Regions from separate parts of the Anaerobacillus sp. genome, predicted to be linked through region 2. Evidence: riboswitches for the same ligand, from Rfam matches in the RefSeq annotation. Region 2 holds a riboswitch; the other holds the start of a gene.
What was found. Region 2 has a riboswitch for cyclic di-GMP ahead of ACK4M9_RS12675 (type II secretion system protein). Riboswitches for the same ligand answer to the same signal wherever they lie in the genome.
Positions count from the first base shown of each region.

Region 1 (8,003 bases), on a different contig from region 2:
AGTGGAAAGTATCTTTCATCAAAAAAAAATGTGTTTCCATGATCAGACCTCTAATTTTTAGGAGAAATAGCAACTGTATACGCTACTAAATGGCTTATCCTAACTGACTTTTTGAAAAAAGTCTGTCAAAAAACGCTTTCTCCCTTTATAATGAATATGATACCATTATACTTTAAAGTAACTAACTAACGATTATTAAATTTTATTTTCTATCGTTAGTTTAACACAAGGAGTGATGTTTTTGTTTATCCTTCAACATCTTGATCAAACAATTAAAAAAATACGAAGCCAAGCAGCTAACCTTTTAACGATCTTAAATTTGGGGTTAGGAGCTTTTGCGATAATATTCGTACTTCAAGGTCAATTGACGGCTAGCCTCTTATTTATTTGTTTAGCAGCTGTATTCGACCGTTTTGATGGTATCGTAGCTAGGAAACTGAATATTACTTCAGATTTAGGAAAACAGCTTGATTCATTATGTGATCTTATTTCCTTTGGTGTTGCCCCGGCCTTATTATTATATTCAGCTATATTGTATGATTTTGGTACACCAGGTGCAATATTCACGGTCATTTTTATTGCTTGTGGAGCTATTCGCCTAGCTAGATTTAACGTATCTGAATATCATGGTTACTTTGTTGGTCTTCCAATTACAGCAGGAGGTTGCCTTCTTACAATTAGTTTTTTACTGATAGATACCCTGCCATCCCCTGCATTTATGTTTATTACATTAATTTTATCATTTTTAATGATTAGTACGTTTAAGGTGAAAAAGGTATAAATAAAAAAACTCCCATAAGGGATTTTTTTTATTTATTGCCGTTTACCTTTACAATGACAATACTCGAATTCTCAATTGCTTCAAACTCATGATCGTCTTCAACTTCGAACTTCCCTAATATTCCAGGAGCTAACACTTCTTCGTTATTACCACTACGGAAATAAACTTTACCCTCATTCACGATAATAATCGCTTCACAAGGTGCCAAATGGCGAGGGATCTTTTCGCCTTGTTTTAATTGAAGATTCATCACAATTCCGCTGTCAAACTCCAGTAACATTCGCTTTGCAACCGGCTCATTATAAAGACTTGGATAATTAATGACTTTCATCTATACTCCTCTTTTCTATTCATAGTTAGCACTTACTATCTTAGGTAAATAATATAATAAACTTACGTTAAAATCAGTGAGAACTGTCACAAAATGCTATTACCTTTATGCCATTTTAAGGCGATTTAACAAGCATTGTTCCTCCCAATCGCTACCATTTTTTTATGTAATTTGTTAAGATTACAATATGATTTTATAAAAATGGAGGTCATCCCTTGCAAGTAATCTTATCGCATATTAATTTAGACTTTGACGGCCTTGCTTCGATGGTCGCTGCAAAAAAACTTTATCCAAAAGCGAAATTGGTTTTACCAACAAAGCATGGGAAATCAGTACAACGTTTTTTGGCGATTTACCGTGATACCTTTGACTTTTACAATCCTACTCAGATTGATTGGGACTCTGTCACAGGCATTATTCTCGTCGATATCGCCTCTCTGCAAAGAATCGGAGAAGTAGCGAATTTCATCGATGAAGACGTTAATTTTATTATTTACGACCATCACCAACCTAATCCCGGTAATGTTCCTGCAAAAGATGGGATTATCGACATTGTTGGTGCTACGATAACGTTATTAATTGAAGAACTTATTAAGAAACAGGCGCCCATATCGTCGTTTGAAGCAACCATTTTTGCGCTTGGGCTTTATACAGATACAGGAGCATTTACATATCTGAATACGACGTCAAGAGATTTGAAGGTGGGAGCCTATCTTTTAGAATGTGGAGCAAACCTTCAACTTGTTTCTAAATTTTCAGTATCTCCACTTCAAGAAGAAGAACAAAATTTACTTCATTGTTTAATCCAACAAAGTGAAGAACATTACTTTGATGGTGTTGATATACTAATCGCTTATCATCAACAAGATGAGTATACAGGGGGATTAGCCCTGCTTGCTAGAAAAGCCTTAGAAATGACGGGTACCGATGCTTTAATTTTTGTTGTTGAAATGGGAAAACGCACATTTATCGTCGGAAGATCGACCTCAGACCGAATTGACGTTCTACCAGTCATTAAGCTCTTAGGCGGCGGTGGTCATCAAAAGGCAGCTTCAGCTATGGTGAAAAACGGTAATTTTCAACAGATATTAGCAACGGTCAGAAATCATATACATGAGCTAGTTAAACCTTCACTAATTGCCAGGGATATTATGTCAAGTCCTGTAAAAGTCATCTCTACCGCTACCTCAATCGAAGAAGCTGCTAAAATGATGCTACGCTATGGTCATACTGGCTTTCCTGTGTTAGAAGACGGCAAGTTAGTCGGAATTATCTCTAGACGAGACATTGATAAGGCAAAACACCACGGCTTAGGCCATGCACCAGTCAAAGGATATATGAGCACAGAGCCTTCAACGATCCACTCAAAAATGTCATTAGAAGAGGTACAAAATTTAATGATAGAAAAAAATGTTGGCAGACTTCCAGTCCTTGAAGACCAACAGCTTATCGGTATTATTTCTAGAACGAATGTAATCGAAGCTCTTCATGGCGAGAAAATTAAAGTAGGACAAGTTTTAGCGAAAATAAAGCCGCTAGAAATATCTCTCGTCGAACGGATGGAAAAATTGCTTCCATCAAGTATTTACGATCTATTAAGGGAAATTGGTGACCAAGCTGATCAATTAAATTATCGTGCATTTATGATAGGCGGCATTGTTCGTGATTTGATCATCGGTCGAAAAAATGAAGATATCGATATTGTCGTAGAAGGAGAAGGAATTTCTTTTGCAAGATTATTAGCAAATTCTTTAGGTGGAAGTGTTCGTATTCACGAAAAATTTGGTACTGCTACATGGAAACACCCCTCAGGGTTAAAAATCGATATTACATCGGCACGAACCGAATATTATGATTATCCAGCCGCTTTACCAACGGTTGAAATGTCTAGCTTACGAGAAGACCTATTCCGCCGTGATTTTACGATTAATGCCATGGCATTACAAATTAATAGGCAGGATTTTGGCAAGCTAATTGACTTTTTTCATGGCTATCGTGATATAAAGGCAAAGAAGGTTAAAATCCTTTACAATCTCAGCTTCGTAGAAGATCCGACAAGAATATTACGAGCGGTTCGTTTCGAACAACGTTTTGGCTTTAAAATGGATAAGCAAACATTAGAATTAGCCGTTACTTCTGTAGATAAGATTGTCTCGACCTCTAAGCCGAGACTTGCGCATGAATTAAAAATAATGTTAATGGAAGAGTACCCAGTGGAATCTCTAATCCGTTTACAACAATTAGGTGTCCTAAATTATTTGATCGGGCCCAATTTGTGTAATGATGAAATCATCCAGTTATTAAAGGAATTTCATTCGTTAATGAGTGACGTAACCGTTTCCCTTCAAAGCAACAGCCAATATAATTCGAATAGTTGGATTTGTTACCTAGCGATATTATTTTATAGGAAAGAAAAAGGGCACCATCTAGTTAAGGAATTTGCTCTTAATAACGAGCAATTACGTGTCCTAGAAGAGATTTACGAGCTAGTTACGACTAAACAAGCTATTCCTACAGGTATGCAGCTCGGAAATATTCATAAACAATTTAAGAATTATACCCCAGAATCTCTTGTATGCTACTCCTTGTTATCAAGTCAGCCTAACGATTTTCTGGAGTTAATTAAGAAATACATTACTATTAGAGTAGCCATGCCAAAGTTGATTGATGGTGATGATTTAAAGGCCCTAAACCTCCCGCCAAGTCCTCTTTACAGTAAAATTTTACTTGAAATTGAATGTGCTTATTTAAATAAGGAGATTTCTACCAAGGAAGATGCTTTATTATTCGTGACACGTAACTTTCTATAAGACCACCATTTCGAAACCATTTTAATAAGGCAAAGGGAATAAATGTTCAGCCCTTTGCCTTATTTACTTTTGTCCACAAACATAATTATAATGTTAATAAGTATAGATAAAGGCAAACTTATTGAAAAATAAGGACGCAAAGCTAAAGGGACTAATGATCGAATAGATCAAAGTCAGCCAGTTACCTAAACAAATCTATTTACACTAGCTTGTCTATACGGATACTTATCTTATGAAGGGGTAATGCATATGAGTAGATTTCGTGATTTACAAGCGACACTTGATAAATTTGAACAAATGATGAGGAACTTACCTGATAATACTAGTTCATTACCAGAATTCATCAACTATTTAAGAGGTTTTTTACGAGTGAGGGATCCTAAGTTCTCGTTGCCTTCTGCAGAAATAATGACAATAATAAAAAAAGAAAAACCAACAATTTTTCACCTTCTAAAAATCCAAGCTACAAACAACCCTTCCTTACTATTATTGACTGAGTTAGAAATTGATTATGATAAAGCGGTTGAAAGGTTAGAAGCTTTACGGAGCAAGTTACGATAGAAAAACGCAGAGCATACGTGGAGCTAGACATACATTAATAAAAAACGCATATACTTTCTTTTCTTAAAAAATAAAAGTATCAGACCTACTCTAAAGAATTAAAGCCCCATTCTTTAAAACTAAAGGTCTGATACTTTTTTTGTGTAAACTATTATCACCAATTCGTCTTTATTATTTTTGCCCTTGTTTTACTAGTTGCGCAATCTCAATCGTACGTTTTGCCTGATGTTTCACTGCGTCTTTCACATCTTCTACCATGTTTCCTTGTTGGTCAACAGTTACACTTGTTCCATAAGGATTACCACCTGAAGCAAAAATGGTTGGATCTGTATATCCTGGTGCTGCTACTATCGCTCCCCAATGATACATTGTTGTGTATAAGGATAAAACAGTTTGTTCCTGTCCACCATGAGAATTTGCAGCACTTGACATCGCACTAACCACCTTATTAGCAAGCTTACCTGCGAACCAAAGCCCACCTGTTGTATCCAAGAATTGTTTCATTTGAGCAGGCATACCACCAAACCTTGTTGGTACGCTGAAGATAATTGCATCAGCCCATTCAAGATCGTCTAATGTAACTTCAGGTACATGTTGAGTTGCTTCAACGTGCGCTTTCCAACTAGGATTACTTTCAATTGCTGATTTTGGTGCTAGTTCTGCTACCTTTAATACTTTTACCTCAGCACCTGCTACTATCGCAGCTTCCTCTGCCCATTGTGCTAACTGGTAGTTTGTACCCGTCGAACTATAATAGATAATTGCTAATTTTACATTTGACATTGTTTATTGCCCCTTCCGATTTTAAATATCGATAAACTTTAATCACTTCCACTTGTAACACGAAATAAAACTTGAATTCAAATATCTTCATTTCAAGATATAACTTATGAAAAAACACTTGGTTTCCCAAGTAACTGTTTTTCCAGTGTTAAAGATTTCTAGCATGATAACCTAGTTTTTTTAAGAGTTCGATCAGTTGTGATTTCTCACTTTCCACTAAACCGCTAAAGATTGCATCAATTGCCTGTTTATGTTTCGGAAATATTTGATCCATTAGTTCTGTTCCTTGCTCAGTAATCACAGCATATGTAACGCGGCGATCCTTTGGGCAAGACTTTCTTAATAACAACTGCTTCTTTTCTAGTTTATCAACTACGTAAGTAATGCTGCCGCTTGAAAGCAGAACTTTTTTCCCGATTTGCTGTATAGGTTGATCACCTTTATGGTACAACAGCTCTAAAACAGCAAATTCGGTAGGGTTAAGACCATAGTTTTTAATATCCTCTTCCACAAGGTCATGAATGGCTCTAGTTGCCCTAGACAGTACAATAAATAGCTTTAGTGATAAGTTATTTTCATTTACATTCATTTTTATCATACCTTTATCGTTAATATCTTTAATTCAAGATAATTATAAATAAAAGACCATTATATGTCAAGCACAATACTTAGCTATATTAATTTGCTATAATTGTCCTCTACACAAGGACAATTATAGCGATTTTGTCCATTTAGGGTGCCTCGTACCTAGTCTTCTACGATTTCTTGCCCTTTTGACTTTGCTTATAAAACTCATGAAACAACTTCATTAAGGCGCGCTTTTCAATCCGGGATACATAACTTCTAGAAATCCCTAAGTCTTTAGCAATTTCTCGCTGCGTTCGCTCCTTTTGCATATCAAGGCCAAATCTGCCGACAATGACTTCCTTCTCTCTGTCATCTAAAATATGGATATAATCATATATTTGCTTTTTCTGCATTTTCAATTGAATGGTGTCTGCCACATCCGCTGTATCAGCTTGGAGCACATCGATAAGGGTGATCTCATTCCCTTCCTTATCTGTTCCAATCGGATCATGCAGAGAAACATCCTTTTTGACTTTCTTTAAGGCTCGCAGATGCATAAGTATTTCATTCTCTATACAACGAGCAGCATATGTCGCTAATTTTGTACCTTTTCCGGTGGAATAACTGTCGATCGCTTTCATTAAGCCAATTGTTCCAATCGAAATTAAGTCTTCTGTATCTTCTCTTGTGTTCTCAAATTTCTTAACAATATGAGCAACTAGTCGAAGATTATGCTCGATAAGGCGGTTTCTGGCAATGTCGTCTCCTTCTGCTAATAATTTTAAATACTTTTTCTCTTCTTCTTCTTTTAATGGTTGAGGAAAAGCATTATTTTTTACGAAGGAGACAAAGAAAATTATTTCTTTAATGAAATAGCTAAGTGCTGCAATAATACTGGACATTCGCTCACCTCCATAGGCATTTATTCTATGTTTATGTAGTGGTAAGCTCGTGTGTGTCTGTACACATTAAAATTCCTTTTTGTCCATACCAATAATCCCAATCCAACATCAATAGAAAATAAAAAAAGATGACCCCTGTTCAATCCAGAGATCATACCTTAATACAGTTTATTAAGAAAAAAGTCCTTTGCCATGGATACATCTTTAATGCTAGAGGCACTATTATTACAATAACTCTTCTGCAATCGTTAGCTCTGGTTCAGTGCAATTCTGAATATCTTCGACTGTAAAACCTTCCATGACTTCAATTAACTTTAATCCATTCTCTGTGACGTCGATGACGGCACGATCGGTGATAATTCGATTAACAACACCTTTTCCTGTAAGGGGTAGGGTACAACTTTTCAAAATCTTCGGTTCACCTTTTTTATTGACGTGTTCCATAATAATAACAACTTTTTTAGCCCCATGAACTAAATCCATAGCTCCACCCATACCTTTAATCATTTTTCCTGGGATCATCCAGTTTGCTAGGTCACCGTTCTCAGCAACTTCCATCGCTCCTAAAATTGCTAAATCGATATGGCCACCACGGATCATCGCAAAGGATTCGGCGCTACTAAAATACGAAGCTCCTTTTATGGCTGTTACCGTCTCTTTTCCAGCATTAATTAAATCAGGATCAACATTTTCACGCATTGGGTATGGTCCGATGCCCAATAAACCGTTTTCCGATTGAAGGACAACTTGCTTATCTCCAGAGATGTAATTGGCAACAAGTGTTGGCATGCCAATCCCTAAGTTTACGAAAAATCCATCTTGAACTTCTTTTTCAGCGCGTCGAGCAATTCGTTCACGAATATTCAATTTCTAACGCCTCCCTCTCATTAATTGCTAACCGTTAGCCGTTCAATGCGTTTTTCTTGTTGACCGACAATGAGTCGTTGTACATAGACACTCGGTGTATGAATTTGTTCCGGTTGAAGTTCTCCGATATCATAGAGTTCTTCAACTTCAGCGATCGTAATTTTGCCTGCTGTAGCAATCATCGGGTTAAAATTTTGTGCTGTTTTGTTATAAATTAAGTTTCCGAGTTTATCACCCTTCATCGCTCTAACTAAGCTAAAGTCAGCAACGAGTGCCTCTTCTAGCAAATACTCTTTTCCATTGAAAAATTTCGTTTCTTTCCCTTCGGCAATCGGAGTTCCCACTCCAGCAGGTGTATAGAAAGCCGGAATTCCCGCACCGCCAGCACGGATTTTTTCGGC
Region 1 covers NZ_JBKBWN010000006.1:241,995-249,997, forward strand. Annotated here, with positions in the region: gene pssA (CDP-diacylglycerol--serine O-phosphatidyltransferase) at 242-781, shown strand; gene ACK4M9_RS11060 (cupin domain-containing protein) at 810-1,112, opposite strand; gene ACK4M9_RS11065 (CBS domain-containing protein) at 1,328-3,922, shown strand; cyclic di-GMP riboswitch class I at 4,024-4,111, shown strand; gene ACK4M9_RS11070 (hypothetical protein) at 4,172-4,483, shown strand; gene wrbA (NAD(P)H:quinone oxidoreductase) at 4,655-5,266, opposite strand; gene ACK4M9_RS11080 (MarR family winged helix-turn-helix transcriptional regulator) at 5,415-5,855, opposite strand; gene sigK (RNA polymerase sporulation sigma factor SigK) at 6,022-6,735, opposite strand; gene ACK4M9_RS11090 (3-oxoacid CoA-transferase subunit B) at 6,961-7,602, opposite strand; gene ACK4M9_RS11095 (CoA transferase subunit A) at 7,623-8,003, opposite strand, start outside.
Region 1: linked by a shared signal. The riboswitch ahead of ACK4M9_RS11070 (hypothetical protein) and the one ahead of ACK4M9_RS12675 (type II secretion system protein) in region 2 are both predicted to bind cyclic di-GMP.

Region 2 (8,003 bases):
GGGGATGGATTGAACCAATCTTTACAAAATCATAGGCAGGGTCATCAAAAGGAAGATGGATACTATCACCGATTTGGAAGTGTAGCAAACGGGAAAGCTCAAGCTCTCCCAAGTCAGGTAACGTATTAAGTTTACGGACGATCGTAAACTGTGTTGGAATCGCAATATGAACAAGCTTTGAAGCTCCTTTATCAGATAAAAAACTACGTAGCTTTGAAGATACTTCAACACTGTCATGTAAACGTCCACCATCAAGTAAATGGCTATTCAAATTATTAATAGCAACATGAGTAATCACCGGTAAATTTTTTTCCATTTTAATAGTAGCAAATGTGATTTTCTGATCACGAAAATCTAAGCCTGAAAAGCTTTTTGGTAGGAACATGTGGTCACCTCGTTAAATTTAAAAGCTACTTTCTAATTGTTTCCATATTTGTTATATTTATATTTGGATCTAATCCCCAGTTAAAATCATCATAATTAATAGGTGGTAACATATAAGGTGGTGATGGAGTATATTCACCAGCACTACCATCATCTTTAAAGCCACCTTTTTCGTCGACAAGTACACTAGCAGCATTTCCACCAAGCTCAAATTTCCCAGTGATAATTCCGCCGCCTAAATAATATGTGCATTGTCCACCAATTTTGATTTCATTAGCAATTAATACCCCACTAATCGTTACACTTCCTCCACCACATCCTGTGATATTAACTTTATTAGCATAAGTAAGGTATCCTTCTTGTATAGCTATACTTACTGCGTTTCCACTTGCATTTATTTCATTATAGTATCTGATTTTTTCCACATCTGGAACAGGTACGCCATTCCAGTTCGTTAAAGCTTTTGTCGTATCTAATCCATAATAATTAATAAAACTTTGCAATGTGGAATTTGTAGGCTTAGTTATATTATTCCATGCTATTTGATTATGATGGACATTTTTTGAGTCAATAAAGATTATCCTATCACCACTATTACCAGGAAATTTCGGCGTTTGTGGTGGCCCCACTTGTCCTGGTGGTGGGGGGGGGACATCTCTCATTTCATCTTTATCCTCTTCGGTTACTGACAATTCTAGTTCTCGAATAAATTTTTGAGAACTAGTAAACTGTGATGTTAGTTTAAAAGTATATTGATTTTGACCTTCCAAGATAGAATTTGGTCCAATGACATCTGTTAAATCTACTTGAACAGACTGACCGTCAATAACATAGCTTCCTGTTAACGGTTGCCCCATAGCTAAATAATAATAAGGTCCACGTTTAATAATCGGTACTTCATTTCCATTTTCATCTAGCGCTGGATAAGGCTCGTTCACACCGTCGTTATTCAAAAGAATACCATCTACAACCTCAAACTCTCGCAATTGATGTAACATCATATCAATAGCGGCTTCTAATCGATAAAATTCCTGCTGATCTGCTAATGCGATAACATTGTTCTTCTTACCATAAAAAGTTGAATTAATCATAGTTGCGCCTACAATTGCAACAAAGACTATTAGAAATAATATTAATAATAGAGCGGCACCCTTTTCATTTCTAATTATGTTCCCTCGGTTCACTCACTATCACCCACCCTATAACGTGAATTTGCGTTATTATACAAGGTTGTATTTAATTCAAACTCTCTGTTCTGATTTTTAAGCCTTAAAGATAGATGATATTTCACAGGATTTTCGATAGGCTCTGGTGTTATAGTAAATTGATCAACGTGACTTGATAGAGCATTTTCTGTGTCACTCAAGTAAACCTTGTTTTCTGAACTTTCATATCGAAAAAAAATCTCACTAGCTTTCCCCAATGTCCAATTTCCTGATACAAACGTAAATACGGCACCATCGCGAATTTTCTCACTCATGAATTGTGAAATAAACCTTGCTTCATGTTGAAGCTGATTCTCGACTATGGTTTCCTTATGGACCTTTATGGTATTATTCAACAATAGAAATATCGGTGTGGAAATGATTGTCAATATTGTAATTGTGACAAGCAATTCGAGTAAAGTAATTCCACGTTGGTTTTCCATCATTGCCTTTTCACCACCGATACTAATACCACTTCTTGATTGATAGGTTCATTAACTTCAACAAATACTTTAATTTCATAGAAATCATCTAATATGGTAGTTGGATTCGCATTGTCCAAATTGCTAAATTCAATCCGATACATTGTTTCAGCATTTGTTAAGATCGGTACAGAAATATTTGTGTAATTAATTTCAGAACAGCCTGAATTCGTACATTTACCGTAAAGCGAAACGCCTGCTAAACCATTTGGAAACGACATTATTCTTGCTTCTTCTATTATTTCTTGAGCATAGTAGAGACTTTTACTCTCTGTCCCTTGTATAACCGTGTTCGTAAAAGATCCTGTCATCATTGTAACGATTGGAATAACAACGATCCCAAGTAAGGCGACAGCTACTAATAACTCAATTAATGTAACTCCCTTTTGATTTTTCATGTTTTCACACCCTTACCAAAATAAGTTCACATACCAATTCCATATTTCTCTCCCCCATAAATAGGCGGCAAATGTTCCGATAAAAATAAAAGGGCCGAAAGCAATCGGTTCCTTCCGTTTGGCAATACCAAAAATAATTAGCGTAATTCCAACAATTGTACCAACAAAGGACGCAAGGACGAGACTCATGATCGTCATCCACGGACCAAGAGCGACACCGATCGCAGCGTAAAGCTTAATATCTCCACCGCCCATGCCTCCTTTACTGACAATTGCAATTAACAATAGTAATGAAAAACCTACTACTCCACCAATTAAATAAAACCAAAACGGCTCACTGCCGACGAACAAACGGGCAATCAGCAAGATTACTAAAGCTGGAAGAGTAATTACATCTAGGATTAATTTTTCGCGAATGTCTGTTAAAACCGCTAATACTAGTAAAATCGTTAAAATAAGTGCCGGAACTAATTCTAGCGTTAGACCAACCCATTTATACGTAATAAAAATAGAAGTAGCCGTCAACAACTCACCAAATGGGTAAAGCGGGGAAATTTTTGTTTTACAGTAGCGACATTTTCCACCTAAAAATACATAGCTGAAAACTGGGATAAGATCAAAGACCGCTAATTTATGCTTGCAATTTGGACAATGAGAAGGTGGGAAAGCGACCGATTTATTTTTAAGGAGTCGAATGGCAACTACATTGAAAAAACTGCCTAATAGTAAGCCAACCAGTAAAACATAAAAATCAATTAATAACAAAGTTGATCTCTCCTTTCTCAAAATCAAGCATTTTCGGTTTTAAAAAAGCTGCCGCTATCAAGCGTAGCGACAGCTTAAAAAAAATATTACTTACACCCAGCAGGCGCCGATATAACTCCGGAAGCATAGTCCCAACCATTAATAGTTCCTGTTCCAGTTGCTGGTGTACAACCAGTAAAAGCTTTAATAGTCGGTATTTCTTTGACATAAGGACCAGTAGCAGGAGACCCTGTTGCTTTAGTTAGTTGATCATTTAGAGTAGTGGCATTCGTAGGATATGTGCTCTTATCTATATAGAACCTGTTAATTGCGTCTTGGAGTATTTGCTCATTTTGTGCGTTTGTATTTCTATGTGCATTATCCTGATTCCCCATCAGCATAGGCACAGCTATCGCCGCAATAATCCCCAAAATAACTATAACCACTAATAACTCGATAAGCGTTAGACCGCGTTGGTCTTTTCTAAGACGTTTGAGAATAGCTTTAAACATTTTTAAAATCTCTCCCTTTTTTGTTTTAATTTTTATGTCAAGAGTATGGTTTACTCTTAAAACCAGCGTTTAATTCGGTGTAACAGATAAAAAAACCTCTACAAAGCTTATAGGACATAAGTTTGTAAAGGCGGGTTGCACCACTAGCTCCAAGTGACTTAGGTGCCCAAATAACAGTCACTTTTCATTGCATCCTTTATTTAATAGATTGATAATTTTGATTTATGTTAGCTTATAAATTTATTATAGCAGTTTACTTTCATAATAAAAAGTGAAATATAGTAAAATCCGATCATAATTTCTACATATTTTCTCAAATTATTACATAAACACTTTTATTTTTACATTATTTGTAAAATTAATATAGGTATAACGACCTAAAAAAAACACTTTTCTCACTTTCCTAAAAAGGTAAAATCCAATAGATTGTCATACACGATTCGACTTCTCATTGCATGATTACCCATTATTCATCTCTAGCAAAACACATCGTTAGCTTCATGCTAGCTCCTCAAGTGCATAAAGCTCTGTTATAAAGGTGCAGACACATCGGAAATATATATCTTGAACAAACAAAAAAACTGACCTAAAATCACCTTATCTCAATCTAGATCCAATGAACTTATAGGATATCGATTTGAGGGATAAGACGACTTTTAGGTCAGATGTTTAATCATTATTTAATTAGCCTTGCAAATGCCTTATCTGCAGCGGCAATTGTTTTTTCAATATCTTCGTCAGTATGTTGCGTTGATAGGAACATACCTTCAAATTGAGATGGTGGGATCGAAACCCCTTCTTCCAACATGTAGCGGAAGTAGTCTGCAAAACGATCTAAGTCAGATGTTTTTGCTTTTTCATAGTTCGTCACTTCTTCATTAGTGAAGAAGAAACCGATCATTGAACCAGCTTGACTCGTTTGATGTGGAATGCCGTGCTTTTTAGCGGCATTTGATAATCCTTCTGCTAACTTTTTACCGAGGCGGTTAAATTCCGCATAATGCTCTTCTGTTAGCTGCGACAACGTTTCATAGCCTGCTGTCATTGCTAATGGATTACCTGATAATGTTCCAGCTTGATAAATAGGTCCGCTTGGGGCAATCATTTCCATAATTTCACGTTTACCGCCATAGGCGCCAACTGGTAAACCACCGCCAATAACTTTACCTAAGCAAGTTAAGTCAGGGGTAACTCCAAGGACACCTTGTGCACAATGGTAACCAACTCTAAATCCTGTCATTACTTCATCAAATATTAACAATGTACCATTTTTCTCAGTGATTTCACGAACGCTTTCTAAAAAGCCTGGTTGCGGAAGTACAACTCCCATATTTCCTGCTACAGGTTCAAGAATTACCGCTGCAATATCGTCGCCATATTGTTCGAAGGCATAACGGAGGCTTTCTAAGTCGTTATAAGGTACCGTCAGTGTGTTTAAGGCAACAGCTTCTGGTACTCCAGGACTATCTGGTAAACCTAGTGTAGCGACTCCAGAACCCGCTTTAATAAGGAGGGAATCACCATGTCCATGGTAGCAGCCTTCAAATTTCAATATTTTATTTCGGTTTGTATAGCCACGCGCTAAACGTAACGCACTCATCGTCGCCTCTGTACCAGAGTTAACCATCCTGACAACTTCTACAGAAGGAACACGTTCAATGACAAGCTCCGCCATTTTCGTCTCTAGTTCGCTTGGGGCACCAAAGCTAGTCCCTAATTCAGCCGCGCTCTTCAGCGCTTCAATAACTTGATCATCAGCATGGCCTAGTACAAGCGGTCCCCACGAGAGTACGTAATCTATATATTCATTACCATCAATATCATAGATCTTCGAACCCTTCCCACGCTCCATAAAAACTGGATCCATTTTTACTGATTTAAAGGCACGAACTGGACTGTTTACTCCGCCTGGCATTACTTCCTTTGCTTTCGCAAAAGCAGCACTCGAATTATTAAATGATCTCATTTTAATCCCCCTATTTTTAGTTAGTTATCAATTTGTACATGTCTAACCAAAAAACTTCACAATCAATGACAGTTACTCACTTAACCATTTTGCAACATCTTTTGCAAAATATGTAATGATTAAATCAGCTCCCGCTCGTTTCATACTAATTAGCTTTTCCATAACAACCGCTTTTTCATCAATCCATCCGTTTAAACTAGCAGCTTTAATCATCGAGTATTCGCCACTCACATTATACGCAACAACGGGATAAGAAAAATGATCTTTTACTTCACGAATAATATCTAAGTAGGAAAGTGCTGGTTTAACGATTAAAAAGTCGGCGCCTTCTAAAACATCACTCTCTGCTTCGCGCAGGGCTTCTAGACGGTTTGCAGGATCCATTTGGTATGTTTTACGGTCGCCAAATGATGGTGCACTATGAGCCGCATCACGGAACGGTCCGTAAAATGCTGAAGAATATTTAACAGCATAAGACATAATCGGGATATGTGCGAAACCTGCTTCATCTAATCCATGGCGAATCGCTGCAACAAAACCGTCCATCATGTTTGATGGAGCGATAACATCTGCTCCCGCTTTAGCTTGGGAAACAGCTGTTTTTGCTAAAAGATCAAGAGTCGGATCATTTAAGACAATGCCTTCCTCGATGACGCCACAGTGACCATGGTTCGTAAATTGACAAAGACAAGTGTCTGCAATCACAACTAGATCTTTATTTACTTGTTTGATCTTTTTAATCGCTTGTTGAACAATACCGTGCTCACAATAAGCAGATGTTCCAACTTCATCTTTCTCTTTTGGCACTCCAAATACGATCACTGAGACAATACCTAACTCTGTAATCGTATTAATTTCTTCTTCTAAAAGATCAAAGGAGATTTGATATACTCCTGGCATAGATGCTACTTCATTTTTTTTATTCATTTCGCCTTCAATCACAAAAATCGGGTATATTAAATCCTCTTTTCTTATGACAGTTTCTCTAACCATTGAGCGGAGACTAGCAGTTTGTCGTAGACGGCGATGTCTTTTAAATTCTAACATTTTTTATCCTCCTTTAGGTTCTCCATCACACTATTTAGCATGCCTTGGATTGTATATTCTTTCGGCTCGACATGAACAGGTAGATCATGTTTAATCATTGTTTTTGAAGTAATCGGTCCAATTGAAGCAAAAACAATTTGACCAATATGATCTCGCCAATTTGTTCCTTCAAGCAGCTTGACAAAATTATCGACAGTTGATGAACTTGTAAAGGTAACGACATCAATTTCTTGATGCAAAATCGCTTGAAATAATTGATTTTTTGAACTGGCTTCAATCATATTTTCATATACATCTAATTCATTCACATAAATATTATTCTCTCTTAAGCTTTCTGGTATAACCGTTCTTGCTAAATTACCACGCGGAAATAAGACACGTTCTCCTGTGTGAAGGACACTAAGTAGACTTTCTAATAAACTTTCAGCTACAAATAACTTAGGGATAAGGTCCGCCTGTAAACCATAATCAGTTAGAATATCCTCTGTCTTTTTACCGACAACGGCAATTTTGCATGGGATCTTAGTTGTTCCGGTAAGTTTCTCAAAATCCTTTAAAAAGAAATCAATCCCGTTTTTGCTCGTAAAAACAAGCCAATCATATGTATGTATAGAAGTTATAGCGTTGTGGATTGCACTTTTATCTTCTACTTCTTTGCAAGAAATGAGTGGCATCTCAACCGGAATTCCGCCATTTGCCTCTATTTGTGACGAGAGAGCAGAGGCTTGCGCCTTTGCCCTCGTCACTAATATTCTTTTTCCTTGAAGATCCATTATTTATCTAAGTCTGCTCTAACAGCATCAAGAATTTCTTTTGCACCTTTATCAAGGAGTTTCACAGCTAACTCTTCTCCTAAACTTTTTGCATCAGTACCTACCATCGTTTCATGTAAAATCGTTTTTCCATCTGGTGAGCCAACAAGACCTACTAAAACGATCTCACCTTCTTCATTTAATTCTGCAAATCCTGCAATTGGCACTTGGCAACCACCTTCAATTTTATGAAGGAAAGCACGTTCAGCCGTAACGCAACGCTCTGTTACTGCATCGGTGAATTTACCAAGAAGTTCTCTTAATTCAGCATCATCAGTACGACATTCAATCCCTAATGCTCCTTGGCCTACAGCCGGTACACATAACTCAGAAGAAATATACTCAGTAACAACGTCTGCACTCCATCCCATTCGCTGAAGTCCTGCTGCCGCTAAAATAATCGCATCATACTCACCATCTTTGCACTTTTTCAGACGAGAGTCGATATTTCCG
Region 2 covers NZ_JBKBWN010000008.1:58,323-66,325, reverse strand. Annotated here, with positions in the region: gene pilM (type IV pilus biogenesis protein PilM) at 1-385, opposite strand, end outside; gene ACK4M9_RS12695 (hypothetical protein) at 411-1,568, opposite strand; gene ACK4M9_RS12690 (prepilin-type N-terminal cleavage/methylation domain-containing protein) at 1,565-2,035, opposite strand; gene ACK4M9_RS12685 (prepilin-type N-terminal cleavage/methylation domain-containing protein) at 2,032-2,469, opposite strand; gene ACK4M9_RS12680 (prepilin peptidase) at 2,482-3,234, opposite strand; gene ACK4M9_RS12675 (type II secretion system protein) at 3,321-3,725, opposite strand; cyclic di-GMP riboswitch class II at 3,846-3,929, opposite strand; gene hemL (glutamate-1-semialdehyde 2,1-aminomutase) at 4,402-5,691, opposite strand; gene hemB (porphobilinogen synthase) at 5,764-6,738, opposite strand; gene ACK4M9_RS12660 (uroporphyrinogen-III synthase) at 6,732-7,484, opposite strand; gene hemC (hydroxymethylbilane synthase) at 7,511-8,003, opposite strand, start outside.